DNA from 3 places in the Alteromonas sp. 5NS40-0096 genome. Region 1 is predicted to be linked to each of the others. Evidence: predicted binding sites of a transcription regulator. Region 1 holds the regulator's gene; each other region holds the start of a gene.
The links. Region 1 encodes FNR, which switches genes on or off when oxygen is low (the NO sensors DNR and NnrR bind a similar motif). Its sites were predicted from a motif close to TTGATCTAGATCAA; they were not measured.

Region 1 (8,400 bases):
CGGTTGGCGTGATCGTTAGCTCTGCCTATCACATCTTCTAGCTCATTATATACACCTGGTATGTAAACCATTTGGTGGGTATATACCGGTTGGTGGTATACCATACCGGCCAAATAGGCTGTCTGCTGCAACGGTTTGACTAGATCGCCAATTGGGAAATGATTGTATCCGAGGGGCGTATACGAGGATTCCGGCCCACCAACAGTAAACGACAAAATGAAATCTTTACCTTTGAGTTTGTCGCCTTTTGCACCAAACGCAAAATCATAGCTAAAAACATCATCAATCCATTTTTTCAATAACGCAGGTACTGAGTACCAGTAAAATGGAAATTGAAGAATAATGATATCAGCGTTAATCAGTGCTTTCTGCTCTTGCTCTATATCGATTTGGTAATCGGGGTACAGTGTATCGAGTCTACGAATTTCTGTACTTGATAAGGAGCCCTCTAACTGCTTTATGATCGCAGAATTGGTGTATGAATGGGCTAGATCAGGGTGACCAGAAATAACTAATACCTTACTCATCGTGTCCTCGTAGGTGATTCAATTTAAAGTCTGTGTAGTTTACTCCTTGACACTAATAGTTTTTAGGCGGTTAAATTAACTAAGTCTGTTAGGTTAATGTTTACAATGAGGTGCGTGTGAAAGGCGCAACGTACAATCAATTGGCGGTTTTCAGTACAATCGTAAAAGAAGGCAGTATTCGAGGGGCGGCGAGACAGCTTGAAATTGCCGCACCCTCGGTCAGTCAATCACTCAAGTCGCTTGAGGCAAAGATAGGCATGCCTCTATTTAGCCGAAGTACGAGGCGAATAGAATTAACGCAGGCTGGACAACTGTTATACGAGCGTATTGGTGATCATCTGTCGAGTCTAGAACTCGCAGTCGATAGCCTGCAAGATCTCAATAAGGCACCTTCAGGCCGCGTTCGCATTACGCTTCCAAAGTTTGTTTACGATTTTTTGCTCAAGCCTTACTACGCCCAATTCTGTCATCTTTACCCCGACATTGAACTGGAAATATCGATTAGCGACAAAGTTGTCAATATTTTGGATGAAGGTTTTGATGTGGGTATTCGTTTTGGTCATCGTATTCAAGATGGAATGGTGGCAAGACCGTTAACATCGCCAATGAAAGAAGCACTGTTTGCTTCTAAGGATTATTTGGCGAAATACGGCTTACCGAAAACACTCTCAGACGTCAGTGAACACAAGTTTATTCAGTACCGCTTTATTGGTTCTAATCAAATAGCGCCACTATTACTCAATGATAATGGACAACAGCATACCGTTAGAGGAAAAACCGCGTTAATTGTCAATGACACTGATGCAATGATAGACGCTGCAATTAAAGGTCTTGGTATCGGAAGGATCGTCACACCGATGATTGAAAATCAATTTACTGAGGGGCAGTTGTCGCCATTACTAGAGCAATACTGGGATGAATACCCAGGTTTGTACATTTACTTCATGCAAAACTCGCAAAAAGCGAGGCGGGTGAGGGTGCTTATCGACTTTTTGCTCGACAGCACCACACATTTTCGGGCTTAACTCAGTAACAACTGGTAGCGAATCTGCTCTTCGATACGAGACACCGTTTGTTTGCCTTTTTCAAACAAGTCTTCGGCACGATGAAATTCCATGATACCCACGTCAGTGAGTTGCGGTTCGAGCAATATATCCGGCGGATCGCCTGCTAAACGAGAGCGGGTGACACGCGCTTGAAGAATTTCTAGTGCACTGCTCATCACACTGAAGATACCAGGTGGATTTTCGTTCTTCTCTGCAGTTGTCTCAGGTGAAAACCACTGGCGTAGCACGTTTTGACTTTTTGAGAAAAAATCGTCTGTCTTGCGATTCGCTGCTTCGTGCTCAAGGCGAGTTTGTACCAAACGCTGTGGTCTAAAGTCAGCATTTAAATTGACGGCGATAACAAAATCTGCCCCAAGTTGGCGGCACAAATTAACCGGAACGGGATTGACTACCGCACCATCTACCAACCACTTACCGTCCTTTGCGACGGGAGAAAACAGGGCGGGAATCGCACAAGAAGCTTTGACAGGTTCCCCTACGTCACCTTTTTTAAAGATCACTTCTCTGCCTGTCGAAAGATCAGTCGCGACGCAACCAAATGGTAAATCCATCGACTCAAATGTCGGCGCACTGAAGTCTTCTATCAGTTTATCAAATACTTTCTGGCCACTCGCAATTCCCCCTTTTCGGATACCAACACCCATAAGGGAGAGTACCTGCCATTCGGAAAGCGAGAACGCCCATTCCTGCAATGCTTCTAGTTTGCCGCTGGCATACGCTGCACCGACGTAAGCGCCGATGGAGCAACCTGCCACTACGTCGATTTTAATACCCAGCTCTTCAAGTGCCTTTATGATGCCAATGTGGGTCCATCCGCGAGCTGCGCCCGCACCTAAAGCTAGGCCTATTTTCATTACTGTTTTGCTTCCATGATATTGACGATTGGAATAGCATCTTCCATGTTTTCTTGTGCAACTTCAAATGTTGGTGCATCAAAACCTATGTCACCATCTTTTACCGGCGCTCCAGTAGTTTCAATGCTTTTAAAGTCGTGTAAGTTTTTATCTGCAAGGTGTGTAGGTGCCACGTTCTGAATAGAGCGAAACATGGATTCAATGCGGCCAGGGAACCGTTTGTCCCAGTCTTGCAACATCGCTTTGATATGTTTTCTTTGCAAATTTTCTTGTGAACCACAAAGGTTGCACGGGATGATAGGAAAATCGGCAATGTTTGAGTATTTAACAATATCCTTTTCGCTGCAGTAAGCCAAAGGGCGGATTACGATATGTTTACCATCATCACTGACTAATTTAGGCGGCATTGATTTCAGTTTGCCACCGTGAAACATATTCAAAAACAGGGTTTCTAACATATCGTCCCTGTGATGTCCCAGCGCAATTTTGGTTGCGCCTAATTCGGTAGCCGTTCGGTACAAAATGCCTCGGCGCAATCGAGAACACAAAGAACAGGTAGTCTTACCTTCCGGGATCTTGTCTTTGACAATAGAGTAGGTATCTTCTTCTACGATCTTGTATTCAACACCGACACTCTCGAGGTATTGGGGCAGAATATGTTCTGGGAAGCCCGGTTGCTTCTGGTCTAAGTTGACCGCGACGATATCAAAGTCGATAGGAGCTATCTTACGCAAGAACATGAGGATATCGAGCATGGTGTAGCTGTCTTTTCCTCCGGAAAGACAAACCATGATTCTATCGTTTGCTTCAATCATGCCAAAGTCTTCAATCGCTTTACCGACATTTCGTCGTAGGCGTTTTTGTAATTTATTGAAGTTGTACTTGGCTTTTTGTTGTGAACTGGTTGAGCCGGATTCTGTCAACTTGGCTTCTACTGCGTTCTGATTCATGCGCGAAACGTGCTCTATTACTCGAAAAGCGGGCATTATACAAAATGCCCGCACCTGCGCATAGCCTTAGTTCTAAACAGAGTCAGCGCGTTTATCCATTGGATATTAGCGTATTGGGGATTGGAAACCGTCGGGTTTGATCGCAAGCACGTCACACTGCAAACTATCGATTACATGCTCAGCGGTGTTGCCAATTAACGCCGCTGATAGACCAACGCGACCCACGGTGCCTATGATGACGAGTTCCGCATCAACGGCGTCTGCAATTTGTGGTATCACGCTTTCCGGCAAGCCTTCTTTTACGTGACATCGTTCAAGCGGAATATCGTATCGATTAGAGTGACGTTCTATCTCTTGTAGATGATGATTTCGCACAGAATCATTGTAAGTCGTTGGGTCAAACTCTGGGACCTCTATCGCGATGTTGAGCGGTGTACTGGGGTAGCAGTTAACCAAGTTAACCTTGCCAATCAGCAAGTCTGCATAGTCTTTCGCAATCACGGTGAGTTTGTCGTTGAGCTGCGCATGCTCTCTGTCTTCGGTGCCGACGTTGACGGCTGCAATAATGTTACCATCCTCAGGCCAATCGTGGTCTTTTACTAACAACACCGGAGAAGGACATTTGCGTAACAAATGCCAATCCGTAGGCGTAAAAATGACTGAAGTCAGATCATCGTGAGGTTTTGTGGCCTTTACAACGATGTCACAGCTGTGTGCCATGGCAAAGCGTATAATGGATTCATAGGCGCGATTGTGCCATTCAACAACCACCTTTATTGCTGCGTTACTTTTGTAGTGTTTTAACTCATCCTCCAACCAAGCTTGACGATCTTTGATTACGGCTTCTCGCATGGCTTCTCGTTCATCTGATGAGAGCATGGTTGTCATTTCGTACGAGAAATCGTAGATCACCATGTATGCCGTAATGCTGGCTTCCGTCTTTTCGGCAAGTTCGATCGCCCGGGATAGGGCAGGTTGATTGTCTCTATCAGGCTCAATGATAGCGAGTAAGTGATTGTAGTTAATCATATGCGACCTTCCCTAATGCAATAGTCATTAAACACAACGAACCAACGTTAGTGTTGCCTCTTTACATAAGTGTAGGTCGAATATAGAAAAATGTGATTTGTTTTGGATCAAAAAGAGGCTTAAATCACCTCTTTTGTTTGCACGCCCATATTGTTGAGTTTGTCTTCCATCGCGTCGAAATCCGTGATGGTAATAAGCTTACCGTCAACCTGAATAATGCCTTCTTTTTGAAAACGCGTAAGTAAACGGGAAATCGTTTCGACCGTAAGACCCAAGTAGTTTCCAATCTCGTTTCGGGTCATTGATAAATTAAATTCTCGAGATGAGAAGCCCCGTTCTTCAAAACGTTGCGACAATTGCGCGATAAAATAGATCAAGCGTTCTTCTGCGGTACGCTTGTTTAACAACATCATCATTTCATTGTCTTGCTTTATCTCTGCACTCATAAAACTCATGATTTGGTGGCGCAGCTTAGGTAGTTGTACCGACATTTTGTCTAATGTGTCGTAGGGCAATTCGCAGACCATGGCGGTTTCTAGGGCTTGGGTGTAGCTTTCATGGGTATTGTTGCGCAGCGCATCAAAGCCAATAATGTCACCAGGAAAATGAAACCCTATGATTTGCTCTTCGCCATCTTTGGCACTGACGAACGATTTGAACGAACCGCTTCTCACCGCGTACAAGGCTGTGAAGCTGTCACCAGAACGAATTAACTTATCATTTTTATGCAGTGGCTTTTTTCGTTCAACAATGTCGTCCAATGACTCAATTTCTGTTTTATTGAGCGCAACTGGTAAACACAGGTGACTGAAACTACAGTTTTGACAATGTATTGAAAAATCGCTGGTCTTGCTCATAGTCGTTCCGGGTCCTTTGCCTAAGCGTTATAGATACTATTGTAACCATTATAAATCAAGAAAACTGCATATATTGCGACTAAAGTGGCAATGCATTGTTTAACAACGGGGTGCCGAAAACCTTTGACCAACCATTGTGCGGATAAACTGGCTGCAAAGAGTGTTGGCAGCGTGCCCAAGCCGAACGCTAGCATGATGGCAGCGCCGTTTAGGGCATCGCCAGACGCCATTGACCATGTCAGTGTAGAGTAAACCAGCCCACACGGTAGCCAACCCCAGATCATGCCGTAACCCAACGCTTTACCATAGGAATCAACTGGCAAAAACCGTTTAGACAAAGGCTGGATTCGCTTCCAGACCCGAGAACCGAGCGCTTCGATTGCGGTTAATATTCGCCACCAGTTACCCAAGTAACAAGCGAGTAGCAAGAGTATAATGCCGCTTACAATAGATAGATAAACTAATCCATTACGCAGTGACAGCGATACAACGCCTCCCAAAAAGCCGGTGATGCCTCCAGCAACCGTGTAACTTAATATTCTACCGAGGTTGTATAACGCGATATAAGCGTTCTTAGGGTGATGAGACGGAATCGTTGCGCCAAACGCCGTAGCAATACCACCACACATACCAACGCAATGTACGCCGCCTGCTACACCAATAAGAAACGCAGAGAATACGTTAAAGTCAGTCATTCTTGGTTTGAGAGTCCGGCTGCTGTACGTCGGGCTGTCGTCTTTGTTCTTTTGGTAGGTCGTCGTCGAACAAAATGCTATATCCCTGACGCTCTAAGTCTTCAAATTGGTTTGATTTAACAGCCCAAAAAAAGACGCCAATCGCAATTGCCACGATAATGACAGCCAGAGGGATCAATACGTAAATAATACTCACTATGCTAGCCCTATTTTAACAAACGGGTCGAGTTTGAAACGACAATAATACTACTCAATGACATGCCAATCACTGCGAGCCATGGTGTCAGCATGCCAGATACAGCGAAAGGTAATATCAGTACATTATACCCAACTGCCCATGCAATGTTCTGCTTGATTTTTAGCTTAGTGGCGCGAGCAGTTTCTAGAAGTTCGGGGACGTTATCTAGTTCATTAGACAGCAAGATAACATCTGCAGCATTCTTCGCTACGTCAGTAGCGTTGCCGACGGCAACCGAGACATCAGCACTCGCGAGAACAGGCGCATCATTGATACCATCGCCTAACATCATTACATTGTGCCCTTTGGCCTGTAGCGCTTTTACCGTTTTGTACTTGTCCTCGGGGGTTTGCTCGGCGAACAAGGTGTCGATATTGAGTGTATTGGCGACTGATGAAACGTGTTGTTGAGTATCACCGCTTATCAAGCATAGTGTGTAAGCGTCTAGGCTTTTCAACACCTCTGCAATACCGTCTTTGATATTGTCTGTGACTTCAAAAACGGCAAGGCATTGGTTTTGTTCATTACACAGATAGACATTTCCCCAGTGCTGTTCGGTTTTCGCGCCTGCAAAATGCTTTGACCCCAATCGGTATTTCTCTTGGCCGATACTACCCTCAACGCCTTTTCCTGGCACAACCTTGAAGTCTAAAAGCTGAGGTAAAGCATTTTGTGAGGTAAATGCGCTGGCAATGGGGTGTTCTGAGCGCGCTTCTAAAGTACAAACAATGTCGTAAAGCAAAGCGCTGTCAGTACCGTCGGCATACCAGGCTTTTGTCACTGAGAACTTTCCTTGCGTTAACGTTCCCGTTTTATCGAGTGCAATAGTATCTATCGCAGTGAGCTGTTCGAGTGCGTCGGCTCGCTTGAGTAAAACCCCACCGCGATTGAGTTTTGCCATAGCACATGTCAACGCCGAAGGCGTTGCAAGACCCAAAGCGCAAGGGCAGGTGGCAACTAGCACTGAAATCGTGATCCAAAATGCGTCACTACTACCCTGAAACGACCAAAATCCGAAGGTGAGGGCGGATAATCCTAGCACCGCCATAACAAAGTAACGTGAGAAGGTATCGGCTGTCGCCGCGACTTTGGGCTTGGTTGCCATTGCAGAAGACTGCAATCTGATGATTTGACTTACTAATGCATTTTTTAAGGTTTGGGTCACTTCGATTGTTAATGCACCAGTCTGCGACACTGTGCCACCGTACACCGCGTCACCACGCGATTTGGACACCGGTTTGAACTCGCCTGTTAGCATAGACTCATCGACCGCACTGATTCCATCAATGACTTGCCCATCGACAGGGATGATTTCCCCTGCTTTAACCAGTACGGTTTGCCCTGTTTGTAGCTGTTTTGCTAAACACTGATCTAAATTGCCATTGTCAGAGACCAACGTGGCCGTGACAGGCATATGCTGCATCATATTTGCGGAGATTTGAGCGGCTTTGTGTCTTGAACGGTGTTCTAGGTAGCGGCTGAGTAATAACAAGAATACGAACATGCAAATCGATTCAAAATAGACGTCACCAGACTCGCTTAGGACTGACTTAATACCCGCTACATAGGTTCCAAAAATCGCGATCGTGACCGGAACATCCATATTGACCGTACGTGCTGACAGTGCCTTGGACGCTCCAACATAGAAAACACTTCCCGAATACAAGACAACAGGCGTAGTGAGAACTGCCGCGATCCAATGGAAGAATTGTTTGGTCTCATTTTCAATGGCACCAAACAAATCAAAATACATGCCCGCCATTAACATCATGACTTGCATCGTCATTAAACCCGCTAAGCCAAGTTTTTTGAGATATGTTTTTTGCTCTTTCTTGTACAGTGACTCATGCTGATCGGGTTGGAACGGCAAAGAAGGGTAGCCAATTTTGTTTAAAGCCTTGAGTACACCAGAGAGGTTAACCGAATTGTCATTCCAAGCTACCATAGCGCGTCGTTCTGCAACATTTACAGCAACTTGGCTGATGCCTTCAACTCGAGATAATTGTTTTTCAATCAACCAGCCACATGCAGCGCACGTGATGCCTTCGACGGTAAGTTGAATCTCCTTGAGCTCGCCTTGATCATGAACAAACTCTTCTTGCAATGCAGGCTCATCATAAATCGCTAACTTAGCTAGCGTGTCATCAAGAGCTTGATCACCTTGTTCTGCAGGCGCCGTGCGG
Region 2 (8,400 bases), on a different contig from region 1:
TTCGGGAAATATTTAATGAGTTGAAAGCCTATCGCGAGAATGGGATGACAGACAGTGAACTCGCGTTTATGCGAAGTGCATATACATTAAGTGATGCATTAGAATATGAAACGCCGAGTAGTAAGGCATCCTTCTTACGTCATTTGTATAATTATCAGTTGGATAAAACTTATCGTGACGAGCAGTCTTCTATTATCAAAAATGTCACACTTGAACAGCTCAATGCCGTGGCAAAAAGAGAGTTGCAAGCAGAAGATATGCAAATTGTCGTAGTGGGCGACAAATCAAAAATTTTACCGCAACTGCAATCGTTGAAGCTTCCTATCGAAGAATTGGTGCTATAGTCACCGGGAAGCGATAAACGTTTTGACCGTGAACACAGTCGGATTCGCGATGGTGTTCACTTGAAAAAAAACTCGGTTGTTCCCATGTTGGAATAGCCCTTTGATATTACGGAATTTTGCTTTGGCTGCGAATCAAACACAATTTGAAGCCCGTGTCGCTGCGTTGGACAGCGTCGATTTTCTTACAACGCTAAAAAACATTCGCCGCGGAGTAGAACGCGAAGCCCTGCGAATTCAGAGTGATGGCACACTGGCCCAAACTCCACATCCTGTGAGTTTAGGTTCAGCTCTAACTCACGAATCCATCACGACAGACTTTTCTGAGTCACTACTTGAATTCATTACGCCGCCAGAAGCCGATAGCAAGGTGACGATGGAGCAATTGGCCGATGTGCACAAGTATGTCCTTGCCAACTTAGATGGCGAGCGTTTGTGGCCAATGAGTATGCCTTGTTTCATCGAAGACGAATCCAGTATTCCCATTGCTCACTATGGCTCATCTAATGTCGGCAAAATGAAAAAAGTCTATCGCGTTGGTTTGAAAAACCGCTATGGCAGTATGATGCAAGCTATCTCTGGTGTGCATTTTAATTTTTCATTCCCCGATGAGTTTTGGCAACAATGGGCAAAAATGGAAGGGGTAGAGTATTCACAAGATACGGTATCTGCTGCTTATTTTTCGCTTATTCGCAACTATCGTCGTTTTTGTTGGCTCATTCCATTTTTGTATGGTGCGTCGCCGGCATTGTGTGGCTCTTTCCTAAAAGGCAAAGAACACAAACTGCCTTTTGAGCGTGTGGGCAAAGGCACCTATTATTTGCCTTATGCTACGTCGCTTCGAATGAGTGATCTGGGTTATACCAATGCTGAACAATCGGCATTGAAGATTTGCTACAACAAGCTAGACAATTATATTGCTTTGTTACGTGAGGCAATGTATTCCCCTTCTACCAGCTACGCGCAGTATGCAGCGGGTGAAGGCGGGCACTACCAACAACTTAGCAAAAATGTATTACAGATTGAAAACGAGTTGTATTCACCCATTCGTCCTAAACAACCCACAGCATCAATGGAAAAACCAACGGATGCATTGGCCCGCAGAGGGGTAAGTTACATCGAGGTTCGCGCGTTAGATGTGAATCCATTCTCGGCATTGGGAATTGATAGAGAGCAGTTTGATTTTCTCGATATCTTTCTTCTGACTTGCTTGTTAACACCGAGCGAAGAGCTAACAGAGGTGACATTTAAAGAGTCGGATGACAATCTTTCTCGTATCGTATTAGAGGGCAGAAAGCCGGGTTTAATGTTGCAGCAAAACGGTGAAGCTGTACCCATGCAGCAATGGGCCGAAACCCTGTTTGCCAATTTCAAACGTACTGCAGTATTGCTTGATAAAGCTAACGATACACGACGTTATACCCAAGCGTGTGAAAGAGAGTGGCAAAAAGTATTACACCCAGACACTACGCCATCGGGTAAGTGGTTGGGGCAATTACTAGAGAATGATTGGGATAATGGAGACTTGGGATTGAAGCTAGCCGATGAGTACACTCAAACATTAGCCTCCTACGACTATGTACACACAAACGAGTCAAGTTTTGCTGGGCAAGCAAAAACGTCATTAGCGAAGCAGAGCGAGATTGAAGCTGAAGACGATAAAGACTTCGATACGTTTATACGAGAATATTTCGAGGCGCCGCAAGCATAAAAAAAGCCTGGCTGGTGCAGCCAGGCATCAAAGAAGTTCCAGGGAAACACACATTACTAGAACACTATGTTGGACAACACATGTCGGTAAAGTTCACTTCTTGTACAAAAAAAAGACTACTTTTTGTTGTGGTCATACCTCTTCTGCTGGCGAGCTGCTCTACGACGCCGCCATCGGATATTAGTAATATCTGCAGCATTTTTGAGGAAAAATCTGATTGGTATGAAGCTGCGGCAGATGCCAGAGATAAGTGGGGTGCACCAATTCACGTGCCCATGGCAATGATGTACCAGGAGAGTTCTTTTAAACACGACGCATTACCGCCAAAAGATTACGTATTTTTTGGTTTGATCCCCTGGGGCAGAGTCAGCTCTGCCTATGGTTATTCCCAAGCTAAAACGCCAACGTGGAGTGACTATATCCGAGAAACCGGTAATTCGGGCGCTGACCGAGATGATTTTGATGATGCAATCGACTTCATGGGGTGGTTCATCTACAAGTCAAACAAAGTGAATGGCGTGTCCAAATGGGATGCCTATGGTCAATACCTCAACTACCACGAAGGTTGGGGAGGCTACAGAAAGAAGAGCTACAACAAAAAGCCTTGGCTCAAAAAAGTCGCTCAAAAAGTGAAAGCGCGAAGCTTGCGTTATGCCAAGCAGCTAAAAACGTGTGAAGAAGACTTAAAAGAAGGTTGGTTTTTCGGATTGTTCTAGTTCAACACGCCCAAATTAGTACGAGTCTGCTGTACCTAGCTCTTGTTAGGAAAAAAGAAAAAGCGGTTACATCCCACACATAACCGCTTTTTAAAATCGACGCAAAGCCAAGACCGTTAAACCTGCGCCGAACAGGCAGGATTAAATTTAATGTAAATGAGAATCATTATCAAGTGATTTTTTGAAGTTTTTCACTTTTTTGATCTGCATCAAGTGATTCAGGTGACTCACGGGGCTTATATGATTTAGATCAGTAAATCCCATCCAGCGCTCTCAGATAATGGTGTTGAAGATAAAAACACACCGTGAAGGAGAGCGTCATGTTCCTAACAATGTTGAAAGATCCAGTCGTTTGGGGTTCACTACTTGGTATTTTAATCATCTGCGTGATGATGGGGTACTACACGTATTTGTTTATGCATAATAGCGCTGACGAAAACAAGTAGTGCTCTGTTAGGCCGAGCGGTAGTCTCACACTATAAGTAAGCCAGATCTCGACAGCGTGCACGCCAAAGGTCAGCACGTCTTAGAACTTACCTGATTGAGATTCGTCGAGTTCTAGCAAGACTACCAGCGCACCCTGGCCTCCGTACTCTAGCGGTGCTTGATGAAATGCTAACACATGGGGATGCTGAACAAGGTAGTGAGGCAATGCCTGTTTTAAAACGCCACCGCCTAAGCCATGAACGATTGCAACGCAGTCAAGGCGCTGTTTTCTCGCTGCATGGATCATCGCGGCTACTTCGTGCTTGGTAGACTGTTTAGTCAGGCCATGTAAATCTAGGATTAATTCGGGTGAAAAATCCCCTCTGCGCAATTGTTTGAGTAAATAGGTTGGTTTATCTTCTCGACAATAGCGCATTGGTCCCTCGTCGGGCAATTTAGCTTGAAACACGTCAGAAAACTCGAAGCTAGCAGCACTTTGCTTTTGCGCAATCGCGTCTTGCGCTCTTTGTTTTTGCCGTCCTGAAGGTGTGACTGCTTTTTTCTCGTGGACCACTTTGTCTTGCTGTAATGGCTTTATCCCCTTCATTGATGCCTGAAAAAGAGAAAAGTCATCTTCGCTATTCGACAGCGTTTGGCCAATTTGTTTGAGTTTATCTTTCATATCCACACACGTATTCCGACAGCTCATATAATTTTATCATGAATGAATCAAAGGCGGCACTGACCAATTGCGCCGAAAAGCTTATCAGATAACAAAATAATACATGTGTCACCGTAAAACATTGGGTATTATAGCCGTTTGAATTTTTAGCTTGCCCGAGTGCTATGACCGATAAAATATATTTAAACGAAGCGATTGATGACTTACATACTATGTTGGACTTTGTAAGGTGGTCAGTTAGCCGCTTTAACGATGCGGGTCTTTATTTTGGTCATGGTACAGACAACGCTTGGGATGAAGCGGTGAGTCTTGTGCTGCAAGCACTGCATTTACCCCAGCATATTGTTCAACAAACAGGGGATGGTTTGTTTGACGCGAAGCTAACGCGAAGTGAGAGAGAGAAAGTCGCAGAGCTTGTGCTCAAACGCGTTCAAACTCGTATGCCGTTACCCTATATTACCCATGAAGCTTGGTTTTGTGATTTGCCCTTTTACGTTGACGAGCGAGTATTGATACCGCGCTCGCCTTTTGCTGAGTTGATTCAAAAGCAATTTGCGCCTTGGGTAACAGATGCGCCAAACACCATACTCGATATGTGCACGGGCGGCGGATGTATCGCTATCGCTCTCGCTTATGCATTTGATGAAGCCCAAGTTGATGCTGTCGATATTAGTCAAGATGCCCTGGACGTCGCCGATTTCAATATTCAAGAGCACAATGCAAGCCACAGAGTTTTTCCGATTAAATCGGATTTGTTTTCACAGTTACATGGCCAAAAATACGATTTGATAGTATCAAACCCCCCTTATGTCGACGCTGAAGACATGGCAGACCTTCCCGATGAATATCACCACGAGCCGGAGTTAGCTCTTGCCGCCGGTGATGACGGGCTAGACCTAGTAGAGATCATGATTGCTCAAGCGCCAGATTTTCTAAATGACGGTGGTTGGATGTTTGTTGAAGTCGGTAATAGTGAAGTGCATATGGCGAATCGCTTCGACGGCCTAGACGTTGAATGGATAGAGTTCGAGTCTGGCGGTCACGGTATTTTTGCAGTCAGTAAAGCGGCCATGGAAGCCTATCAACAACGAGGTACGAAGTAAGAATATGTCAGGTAACACCTTTGGAAAATTGTTTACGGTAACAACGTTTGGCGAAAGTCATGGTATTGCGATTGGTGGCGTTGTTGATGGCTGTCCTCCAGGGCTCGATCTCTGTGAAGCCGACTTGCAGGGCGATCTGGACCGTCGTAAACCGGGTACCTCTCGTTACACCACAGCGCGGCGTGAAGATGATGAAGTCCAAATCTTGTCAGGCGTGTTTGAGGGTAAAACAACGGGCACAAGTATTGGTTTACTGATCAAAAACAAAGATCAACGCAGTCAAGACTACTCGAATATTGCCGACCGGTTCCGTCCTGGACATGCAGACTACACGTATGATCAAAAGTACGGAGCGAGAGATTACCGAGGTGGTGGTCGCTCTTCGGCTCGAGAGACAGCGATTCGCGTTGCAGCTGGTGGTATCGCGAAAAAGTACTTAAAGCAAGTGCACGGCATTGAGATACACGGTTACTTATCGGAATTAGGTCCTATTGCTATCGACACTGTCGATCATGAGATAACCAATACTAACCCTTTCTTTTGTCCTGATGCGTCTAAATTAGATGCGCTTGATCAGTATATGCGAGACCTTAAAAAATCTGGTGATTCGATTGGCGCCAAAGTCTCTGTGGTCGCGAAAAACGTCCCCGTTGGGCTTGGTGAACCTGTTTTTGACCGTCTAGATGCAGATATTGCCCATGCCATGATGGGCATTAATGCCGTTAAAGGCGTGGAGATCGGCGATGGCTTTGACGTTATCAACCAAAAAGGCAGTGAGCACCGTGATACTTTGACTCCCAATGGTTTTGAAACCAACCATGCAGGTGGCGTACTCGGTGGTATTTCTACTGGGCAAGAATTGATCGTGCATATGGCCCTTAAGCCTACTTCTAGTATCTCAGTACCGGGAAAAACGATTAATAAACAAGGTGAAGAAATTGACATTGTGACGAAAGGTCGCCACGACCCTTGTGTCGGTATCAGAGCGGTACCGATTGCCGAGGCCATGCTTGCCCTTACCTTGATGGACCATTGTTTACGTCATCGCGGACAGAATGCCGGAATTATTAGTGACACGCCAGTTATTCCCGGCTCACTGACCTAAACCCTTGAAGCCAGCCCTTTGGGCTGGCTCCTTTGCTACTAGATTTTATACCTTGTTAGATCGCGCTTTTTCTCCAACCAACATTTTTATGTTGGGGCTTACCTATTTTTTGTATTTTGGCCAATTAGGTGTACTTGTACCTTACCTTGGTGTTTTTCTCGATGGCAGGGGTTTTTCTTCTGTACAAATCGGCGAACTACTCGCCATCATTACCCTGGCGCGTATCATAGGCCCCATTATGTGGGCCAACATTGCCGATAAAAAAGGCAAAGCCTTAGGTGTACTGAGGCTGGGGACATTTCTAACGATGTCTTCATTTGCGTCAGTGTTCTACTTTGAAAGTTTTTGGGGCATGACATTGAGCTTTAGCTTGATGATGATGTTCTGGACAGCGGTTTTACCCCAGCTGGAAGTCATTACAATGCAATGCATTGCCGCCCGAAACATAGGGTATGGCAAGGTGCGTTTATGGGGCAGTATTGGCTTTATTGTACTCACCGTCTTAGTTGGCTGGTTACTTGATATCTTCTCTACCGAAACGCCTGTTGTGGTATCGATGGCGACCTTGAGTGGGTTGTGGGTGGTGACTTTATTTATTAAGCAGCCGCCACTGAAAGCCAAGGCATCCCAACACAGTTCCTCGTTGCTCGATGTGGTCAAAAGCCCTGTATTTATCGCTTTTATGGTTTCAGCGACACTTTTGCAGTTCAGTTTTGGTAGCTACTACGGCTTTTTCTCTTTGTACATGCGCGACCTCGACTACTCAGGACAGGAAACGGGCATGTTGATCGCACTTGGCGTGGTAGCTGAAGTTGGGATTTTTCTCGCTGCACGACGCTTAATTCTGAAGTTTGGCGTATGGAATTTATTGGTGTTTAGTATGGCAGCAACCGCGGTACGATGGTTCGTATTGGGGTATCTTGCTGACAGTCTGTTGATTGTTATGGCCAGCCAATTGATTCACGCTCTGAGTTTTGGTCTGACACATGCCGTCTCTGTTCACTTTATCCATCATTATTTCGCTCCCGAGTACCATAGTCGAGCTCAAGCGGTTTACATAAGCGTAGCGTTCGGTATGGGCGGAGCGATTGGCAGCTACCTCGCCGGCGTCACCTGGATGCAAGGCGCAGGAGCGAGTCTGTCTTTCGCTGTGTCAGGCAGTGCCGCACTACTTGGTACGATGGCGCTATTGTTTGTGAAGCCAAAGGCGATGAACAGCAATACTTAGGTTTGTGGTGCTGGCTGCTTTCGCTGTTTTTTTAGACCTTCACTCCCAATTTTGAGCTATATTGGAACAGGCGTCGTACAGAACTCGATATAGATGCTGTGCGTTATTTGGGAGACAAGATGAATAAGTTTGGAGAGTTCAGCCTAAGGCTCGACAACCGCGTTATCGTGGCCCATTTAAGCGGTATTTCCAATGCGAGTAGCGTGTTAGCTTATAGTCATAGATTCAAGCAGCTAGTCAAGAGTTTAGCGCCAGGCCCGTGGGCGCACATTGTTTATTTGGACGACTGGCAACTGGGTACGCCCGAAATCGAACCGATTGTTGAACAATTAGTTCTGTGGTGTGAATTGAGGCAGTTGGCTTTTACAGCACAAGTGCTCAACCCCCACAGTTTGAAAGAGTTTCAGCTCGACAAAATGATTCAGCAAGGTGATACACACAGCCTAAAACGCTTTGATAATGAGAGTGACGCTTTTCGTTGGCTGTCTTATCAAGGGTTTGACGTGTTATCGCCTTACATTGTTGCCTAGGTTGCGATAACCAGATTGAGTCGTCACATTGACTGATAATCTAGCTCTGGAACTTGGTTTGGGTTCAGTTTTGTCTTAGGGTAGGGGAAAATAAACCAGACTGACAGTGCTCAATATGAAATACATATCTCTTTTGGTATTGCTCTCCACGCTTATACCTTTGTCTTCTTTTGGACAATTGCCAACCTCTAATATTTGGCTACTCAAACTGGAAAAAAACGATGGGCAAGTCACCATTCATCGAGCGGTCAAGCTGACTGACAACCAGGGTTACTCCAATCAACCTCATTTTACCGAGGATTCGAAGATCTTGTATTACACTCAAGGCTTTGATGAGCAGAGCAGTGAGCAAACCGATGTGATGGCGTACCATCTTAGTAAGCACTTCCACACAAGGGTTACGGAATCCGCTTCATCTCAGTATTCGCCTACACCTAATCCATCAGGAGATGGTTTTAGTGCGATACATGTGGATGGCAACCAGAAACAATGGTTGTATCAATACCATATGGACGGTCAGTTAGGTGATAAGCTAACTAATGTTGAGCCCATTGGTTA
Region 3 (8,400 bases), on a different contig from region 1:
TTTTGTTTTTTAAACTTGCGAAACTATAACTCTGGTTATTTCTATGCGTACAAGGTGCGCGTATCGATAATATGTAACTCCAGTCTACAGGCATAAAAAGGGGTTACCTTAATCCGTAACCAAGATTGCAGCTGACTTGCTTTTCTGATTCAATAATCGAATAACTATATAAAAATTAATGGATTAATATGGCCTTTTCTCTTAAGCGACTGCCCTCCAATAAATTAGCCGTCGTCACTTTGGCAGTGATAGCGTGTTATTTGCTATTGCGTATTGTCGCTTACTTTGTGCATCAGCCAATTCCACTACTCGGAGACTATTTTTCCTTTAATGGCAAACAAGTGAGATATGTCTGCAAAGGCAACGGTGAACCTTATGTGTTCTTTGAGTCGGGTTATGGCGATGACTCAGAAGAGGTCTGGGCTTCAATTTCCGAACAGTTACCAAAAACATTCACGTCGTGTTTTTACGATCGATTGGGCCATGGTGGCAGTGACAATATTCCTTCAGATTTTACTCGGGAAGATAAAGCCGAACTTCAAGCCTCTCTCATTCAACATGTAGCAGGAGACAGCCCTGTTATTATCGTGGCGAGGTCATACGGCGGTATTATCGCCAGACACACGGCGGCAAAAGGCGGCATTAATTTAGCGGCACTAATATTGTTAGATTCCGCCCACGAGAATCAACACGAAATACTGCGCGGTACTTTCTCACCCATCGCGTCTCATGTACAAGCTTGGCATTATGCTGACCCCATTCTTGGAATATCAGATATCAAGAACCTATTTAAGCACTATGACTCGCCATTGGCTGAACGGCTAAGCCAGTACTATTCCAGTTTTCGATACGCTAATGTGATGGCAGCTTACCGAAGTGAAGGCGGTTTCTTCACGCCGTTAGCTGACTTCAACTATGACTTCGGTGACTTAAAATTGGTGGTAATGAGCCATGACCGAGAAGCCTACAAAGCGGCTCCGCGTTTTTACAACGTCGGTGATAAATGGGCTGAGATGCAAAAAAGTATCGCGAAGCTTTCTCGCAACTCTGAACACATCGTCGTGAAAGATGCCACGCATAACATCCCTGGGGACGCACCAGAAGCGGTAATATCCAAAATTGTAGAGACCGTTAATCATATTGCGCAACAAGATTAAGAGAATCGTTAGCGTTGATTAATTTTTAAATCGCACACAAGGCTTTCTAGAATACGCAGGTCACCTGTCTTGGGGCTGGAAACACGCTTTCCAAGCAAAGTATGAAATAGTGGGCAGGGCTATTCTCCTTTGTATAGCGCTATATTTTGCTACTCATAAAGTGAACTCGGATATCGAGTAAAGCACGCTAGCAAGCTACTAATGAAAGTGAAATTGGCGTTGTTATTGGCTAAGGAAATGTGATGAAAAAAATACGTCTACTCGCTATTTTTGTATTATTTTGCTATCTGCTCCTGCCAACGAAAATACACACTCAAATAGACTCGCAACATGGTAAAAATACATTTCAATATTTTCAATTCTCAATGATCTATTGGCGAGTAGCGATTTTAGATGATGTTGAATCTGTAACGGGTATTCATGTATTTGAATATTTCTCAAACGCTTTAAACAATGATGCCTTGTCCATTGAGGAGAGGGAGTACTATTTACAAACCTTAAAAGCCTTGGGTGGGTTTATTTCCCGAGAACGGTTTAATCAAGAACAAGTTACCAAGATGCTTATTGATAGCGTTGTAAACTCCGATGTGGAAAGGTTTCGTTATTTGTACGTCTTTTTTGATGCAGGCAATATCAAGGAATTACATTATCGGTCTGAATTAACTGGCGAGCTTTATTCACTTAATGCCTTGTTAGAGGAAAAATATGGCCGAAACAACAATCCTTTTTGTAAAGTTAAAGAGAATCGATGCACATATTAAGTCGATGAGAAGGTGTATGAGTTTCTCAGTAGTTCTTGGGACATATACAAATATCGTATGTAACTTATGCCGCCATACTAGTAGTGACCATTTAGTCAGACACGCCTTGTCTCCAGTTTTCCATTTTGGTTGTCAAACCGGGATAGCGCCAATCAAAGATATAAATTACCGGTGATAAATACAGTAAGACCAATATGAGTTGAATAAACGACTTTGTGACTGTCGGAAAGTCTAAGTTGTTTGTTTCGTGTTTCAAAATAAATACGAAAAGCGCCATCCCTGTTAAAAACGGCAGCATCAATATATAGTGCGTAATCAAATTCGACATGCTTCTTTGTTTCGTTATGTGACGAATTTGAAGCCTGCAAAGCACTTCTACAATAAATGCATTTAAACCCGTTGCCAATATCGCGATAAGAATTAGTTTAAGCACTTAGCTTGTCCATGTAATACGTAGCGCATACCTTCCTAATACAGGGCTTATCAAAATTTACCTATACTTTTTAGTCGCATGGAACCGAACCAAACTTTAATAGCTCTCACTTGATTGCCTTGTCAGGTAATACGAGCGCTACTCGCTTTCAACGAAGCCAAAACTAACATTACGATCGGAAACAGCAACAATACTGTACTATCAAAATTACTTATCGAATGTAATTTTTCAAAAGGGCCTATGACTTTTCTATTGAATGAGAATTGATAGATTTCATTGTCGTTTTTTTCATCAAACCAAAGTGTGAGAAAGCCTTTTTTATCTAACGCTTTCTCAAATCGAGAGTAGTATGGATTTGACTGAGAAAATTCAAAAGTTCTATCTTGATAATTGAAACTTATAAAGTCTTCACAATACCGACCGCAGGGTACAACCTGATACGCTATTGGAGTCCGAATATTAACCTTTGGAAAATCAGACGCTTTTGGCTCTGGAGGCGCCTTATAATTAAGCAGTATTATTAACACTACAAAGCCAGAGAGAACCCACGCCCAGTGTTTATTGATAAAGGTAAGCATGCCTGTAGTAACTAACTCCCAAAGCCGTATTATGTTTTTGTCCCAGCAACCCTAAATGCGGGGTGCGGCCAAAACGTTTCGTTATTCATTACTCCATTCTTCACTTATGGAATATTTCATTTTATCTAGCTCCTTACCCATTAATGTGCACTCGATATAATAGATATCCTTGTCTTTTGTGTGCACTAAAATCTCATAAGCATCGTTTAACTGATTACCATTTTCTTGTTGCATTTCTAAATGAGAAAACCTAGTCAGCTCGATTATCCAGCAGGTTACTTTGTCCCTTTGGTAATAGATTTTGTCATTTTTTTTAAAAAGGCGATGCGTGACCAGTTTGCGATAACCTTTAGGTTTAAACAACCATCGAAACAGAAGAACGAAAATAACACTGCTCCCGTAAGTTAGAGGCTTCGATTCAATTTCCCATTCAAACATATGAGCTCAATATTGACATGAAACGCCCCAGTAAGTAGCGAACACTTGCTGTAAAAACAACCAAACCCCAGCGAGTAGGCGCCCCAGCGAGCGGAGCGAGTTTATTTATTAGTTTTTTACGCGACACTGTGAATAAAACCCTCGATTTTGTCTTTGCTGGCACTTAAGGAGAACTTTTCTGGGCAGGGTGAATAATGAAAACCAACAAGATCCATACCTAAGTACGCAAAGGTTTGTTTAAACTGCGCCAAAAAACAATCTGGCAAGGCGTCGTCAGTGCCTGTAGAGATAACAGAACATTTAAGTCCGCGCAGTTTACGCCCTAAGTCTCTATGAACAGTTAATAAATCCGTAAACCTATCGAAGAAGACTTTCATCTGTGAAGACATTGAATACCAATAAACAGGTGTAGCAAAAATGATATGGGAATACTGAACAAGTGATTCAATTAGACTGGCAAAATCATCGTCTATATTCCGATGTTTATAATCGAAGGCCGAGATATTGTACTGATTTAAATCTATGAATTCGGAGTCTAGCCTCTCTGATATGTATTGAGAGAGTTGTGAAGTATTACCATCGCTTCTCGAGCTACCTAAAACTACCGCAAATTTCATAACTACCTCTTTGTCGCTTAACGCCTCAATCAGAGGCTTTTAAAAGTCCATTTCTGCATTGACTTGTTATGTAGCTTTTAGTGCAGTTTTTCAAATACACCGTCAAGAACGCCAAGCAGTGCGTCAGTATCCCAGTCAGGATTTTCATTCCTATCAAATTTACTCGAAATCACAGATGAATTCTCAATGCCCCTAACGCCTTGCCATTTCTCGCCGTTAGACATCCAATTGACAACTTGTTAAACCTTTACACTTGCATGAATGACACTCTTGAGTTCCATTCTTCTTTGAACACACTGCACCAGTCCTTGCGAACTGAATCGAACCACTCTAATGTGGCTAAAACGCTAGACTCGTTAACTTCAAAGTTACTTATATGGTACTCGATGGTTTCATCCGATAACGTTAATTTGCTCAAGTAGTCGTAGAAAGACTCCGCAACGACTACAATCGAATTTTCTTGCCTAAGGCCAGTCCAACCCGGCATCCCTTCAACAAATGCTACGATCTTATAGCCATCTCTAAGGTCTATATAGAGGGTGCTACCGCCCCCATCCGTAGCAATAGGAAGTACGCCTTTGTCAGGAAACCCTTCCTTTTTCTGCTCTTGTAGCAATTCGAAGGGATTAGATTCCCAATCATTAGAGATTTTAAGCGTGTAAAGAGATGAATATGACATCCATTCCTTATTGCCATCTTCAAATTCAACAAGCAGATCATATTCCAAGTACCCGCCATTACAGCTAAGTAAAAATTCCTTGTAATCATCAGGAATTTTGCAACCCAACTCTGTTTGAAGTGCTAAAAGCTGTTCTTCAGTAGCTGATTCATTCGTATCTTCTATTATAAGGTTTTGAAAGTTCATCCTTGCTTACACCGAATTCTCATTGACTTAACTTCCCAATAAGCGGCAAATGCTTATTGGCGATAATCGCGAAGCCGCCAATGGGTATTTGTCCCAGGGAGCAACGCGAGCGAGTAAACGTCCCGCTGACTTTGTTTGTTAGCTACTACCAATCTTTTTCCATTCAGGGTTAATATTTTGAGAAGTCGCGTCTACAAACTGGGTAAGTTTGGCTCCTAAAAATAGGTATTCGATAGAATGCGGCTTAAAGTCCAAATCTCCTTTAAATCCTAATCCACTCTCTTCTATCCTTGAATAGCTTTCATAGGGAACGCGCCTCAGGTTTTTTAATTCAAAAGCACCTTTTTTCCATTCAAATCTAAAACCTTCAAACTCCCCCAATTTTGACGTTCCAAGAATATGCTTCTTTCCATCTTTAGAAGATACGATGGTAATTTGAGGTTCGTTTTCAGTCTTGTTCGCATCGATACCAAACAAAATAAACTTATCTCTTTTTTCGTTCCATACCCGATACATAGCACCAGACTCATTCGAAGACTCAAAGTCCAAACGTTTAACGTCTAAAAACATAGTAAAAAAGCAATCATCTTCACAGAACACAAGAAACGAATTTAATTCAGCTTGACCTGCAGGTGTGTCGTGCTCAGAAGGAAAAAGAGTTTGAGCTGCAGCTGCATAGGTAGCAAAACAAAGAATAAATAAAAGCTTTTTCATAAAACATCCCTGAAGTTAAACATAGCAGCTAACGCCCACTTTTAGGGCCGACCGAAACGTTGTGTAGGTTATCCCAACCGCGATAGCAGCGACAACATGCGCTTGTATGTGTTGTAGGCCTCATAGTATGTGGCGAGTATTTTATAAATACCCCAGTTGCATGTTACCCAAATTGAATATGACGCCCAGGTTAACTGTCAAACCAAGCTTCGTATATTATCGAAAACTTGATGGCGAATAGCTAGTGCGCAGGCTCTTAATCCGGGGGGATTTTTGACATGCATTCTTCGGGCTACACAAGCCCGTTAGATAGGAAGGACTAAGCTTTCAATTAGGCGGTGATTATAATTAGCGTTGAGCGACCGCTGTCCATCCCAAAACATTGAGCCTTGCTTTAGTTTGAGAATATCCGCTTTACGTATATTGCTGCCTTTCAAATTCATCGACTCATCTATCTCAAAATCTATATAGGTCCAATGCGATCGCTATCACTACAAGTGAGATTTACAGAAGACTTGTCAAAACAACTGAGATTCCACAAATCATCACGAAAAAACTTGATCTGAGTCAAGCTTACATTTAAAGTTTCAGTAATTTCTGAAACTTCATTATGGTCAGTAAAATGAAAATGACTCCTTTAATCACATCCGCGGTGATGCACTTTGGTGAAATGGGTAGCCGTTGGGGCTTCAATCGTACAGTCGGTCAAATGTTGGCGCTGATCGTTTTGAGTGAGGAACCGGTTAGTGCCCAAGAAATAGCAGATTCACTCAATATCTCTCGGGGCAACGTCAGTATGGGCTTGAAAGAGCTTCAGGCCTGGCGATTGGTAAAGTCCCATTTTGTCCCAGGTGATCGCAAAGACTATTTTATACCCGCAGGCGATATCTGGACTCTTGCTATTCGAGTTTTCGAAGAGCGCCGTAAACGTGAAATCGACCCGACGTTAAGCCTGCTGCGTGATTTGCTACTTGATTCTCCTGCCAATACACAGGAAGAGCAGGCCCAAAATACATTAACGGAAATTCACGACCTACTCGAAGCGGTTACCAGCTGGTCTCAAGAGTTGCAAAACCTTGGGCCTGATAAGCTAAACACCCTAATGAAACTGGGTTCAGGAGTAGGCAAGGTACTCGACATGAAAGAAAAATTCATGCCCAGTAAAAAAGCTTAGGAGATGCTAATGGATGTACTCTTGTTGTCTCGGCTGCAATTCGCTCTCAATATTAGCTTTCATATTCTGTTTCCCACGATCACGATCGCATTGGGGTGGTTCTTGTTTTACTTCAAGCTGAGATCAGATTTATCTGGCCACCCTGTTTGGATGCGTATCTATCGGTTTTGGGTGAAGGTTTTTGCGTTAACATTTGCCCTTGGCGTAGTCAGTGGTGTCACCATGTCCTTTCAGTTCGGCACAAACTGGCCAGGCTTCATGGAAAAAGTCGGTAATATCGCTGGGCCTTTGCTCGGCTACGAAGTGCTGACGGCGTTTTTCCTTGAGGCCACCTTCCTCGGTATCATGCTGTTTGGCCTTAAACGCGTGCCCAATTGGTTGCACACTACCGCCTCTTTTGTTGTGGCTTTCGGTACCACGGTTTCGGCATTTTGGATATTGTCACTCAACAGCTGGATGCAAACACCGCAAGGTTTTGAAATGATCGATGGCGTAGCCTACCCAACCGATTGGATGGCGATTATTTTCAATCCGTCGTTTCCTTACCGCCTCGTACATATGCTGCTGGCTAGTGGCCTAACTGCAAGCTTTCTGATTGCTGGTTTATCCGCCTATCGCATCTTAAAAGGCGATGATAAAAAAGCGCCAACCATTGCTTTTAAAACCGCAGTGTATACCGCAGCAGTGCTCATACCCCTGCAAATATTTGCGGGTGACCTACACGGGCTAAATACATTAGAGCATCAGCCACAAAAGGTCGCAGCGATGGAAGGGCTTTGGCACACCGAAAAAGGCGCGCCGCTTGTACTTTTTGCTATCCCGGATGAGGAAACAAAAACCAACAAATTCGCGATTGAAGTCCCACATGGTGCAGCAATGATCCTGACGCACAAATTAGATGGTGAACTCAAAGGGTTGAACGAGTTTGAAGGTGAACACCCACCAGTGGCGCCTGTCTTTTTTAGTTTTCGAATCATGGTTGGCCTGGGCATGTTGATGCTAGCGGTGGCGTGGCTAGGTAGCCTTTTCTTGGTACGCAACAAAGCGCTGCCTGATTGGTTGATGAAAGGCTTTATCGGGATGACTTTCAGTGGTTGGGTCGCCACGTTGGCTGGCTGGTACGTAACTGAGGTAGGTCGTCAACCCTACCTGGTCAGCGGCGTACTGAGCACGGCCGATGCCGTTACCAGTATTCCAAGTGCAAATGTAGCGTTCAGCTTTTTTATGTACTTAACGGTTTATGCTGTCCTATTGGTGGTTTACATCAGGACGCTATTCCGCCTGTGCCGAAAGTCTGTTTATGTCGAGGAGATCTCTCCTCAAGAACAGGCCATGTTTAAATACAACGCGCAGCAACTCAAAGAGCAGGAGGCGTAATCATTATGTTCGAATTTTCTGCCCATACATTGGCACAGATATACCTTGGATTGTTTGGCCTTGCCGTTTTGGTTTACGGCATACTCGACGGTTACGATTTGGGTGTAGGCATATTGCTGCCAATGGATAACGAGCAACACCGAGATACCATGATTGCTTCAATCGGCCCTTTTTGGGACGCGAATGAAACCTGGCTCGTGCTGGCCGTTGGTTTATTGCTAATCGCTTTTCCAACTGCGCACAGTATGGTGTTGCAAGCACTTTATATCCCCGCTTCTCTAATGTT

Region 2: a site for FNR is predicted at 2,968-2,981, ahead of AC27G9_RS18660 (DUF3149 domain-containing protein). Genes of this name have one in related genera too.
Region 3: a site for FNR is predicted at 6,121-6,134, ahead of AC27G9_RS15445 (GbsR/MarR family transcriptional regulator). Genes of this name have one in related genera too.

The regions. Positions count from the first base shown of each region.
Region 1 is NZ_BAAJLQ010000001.1:717,740-726,139, reverse strand. It holds gene AC27G9_RS03280 (NAD(P)H-dependent oxidoreductase) at 1-527, opposite strand, end outside; gene AC27G9_RS03275 (LysR family transcriptional regulator) at 644-1,552, shown strand; gene rssA (patatin-like phospholipase RssA) at 1,549-2,448, opposite strand; gene ttcA (tRNA 2-thiocytidine(32) synthetase TtcA) at 2,448-3,398, opposite strand; gene uspE (universal stress protein UspE) at 3,504-4,427, opposite strand; gene fnr (fumarate/nitrate reduction transcriptional regulator Fnr) at 4,547-5,284, opposite strand; gene AC27G9_RS03250 (sulfite exporter TauE/SafE family protein) at 5,305-5,979, opposite strand; gene ccoS (cbb3-type cytochrome oxidase assembly protein CcoS) at 5,972-6,175, opposite strand; gene AC27G9_RS03240 (heavy metal translocating P-type ATPase) at 6,186-8,400, opposite strand, start outside.
Region 2 is NZ_BAAJLQ010000007.1:125,891-134,290, reverse strand. It holds gene AC27G9_RS18675 (M16 family metallopeptidase) at 1-344, shown strand, start outside; gene gshA (glutamate--cysteine ligase) at 466-2,052, shown strand; gene AC27G9_RS18665 (transglycosylase SLT domain-containing protein) at 2,133-2,768, shown strand; gene AC27G9_RS18660 (DUF3149 domain-containing protein) at 3,089-3,214, shown strand; gene smrB (endonuclease SmrB) at 3,295-3,876, opposite strand; gene prmB (50S ribosomal protein L3 N(5)-glutamine methyltransferase) at 4,041-4,979, shown strand; gene aroC (chorismate synthase) at 4,984-6,084, shown strand; gene AC27G9_RS18640 (MFS transporter) at 6,173-7,312, shown strand; gene AC27G9_RS18635 (hypothetical protein) at 7,432-7,842, shown strand; gene AC27G9_RS18630 (hypothetical protein) at 7,958-8,400, shown strand, end outside.
Region 3 is NZ_BAAJLQ010000005.1:101,230-109,629, reverse strand. It holds gene AC27G9_RS15480 (alpha/beta fold hydrolase) at 189-1,157, shown strand; gene AC27G9_RS15475 (hypothetical protein) at 1,400-1,918, shown strand; gene AC27G9_RS15470 (hypothetical protein) at 2,010-2,351, opposite strand; gene AC27G9_RS15465 (flavodoxin family protein) at 3,484-3,984, opposite strand; gene AC27G9_RS15460 (hypothetical protein) at 4,062-4,208, opposite strand; gene AC27G9_RS15455 (SMI1/KNR4 family protein) at 4,232-4,849, opposite strand; gene AC27G9_RS15450 (hypothetical protein) at 4,988-5,563, opposite strand; gene AC27G9_RS15445 (GbsR/MarR family transcriptional regulator) at 6,186-6,737, shown strand; gene AC27G9_RS15440 (cytochrome ubiquinol oxidase subunit I) at 6,747-8,114, shown strand; gene AC27G9_RS15435 (cytochrome d ubiquinol oxidase subunit II) at 8,120-8,400, shown strand, end outside.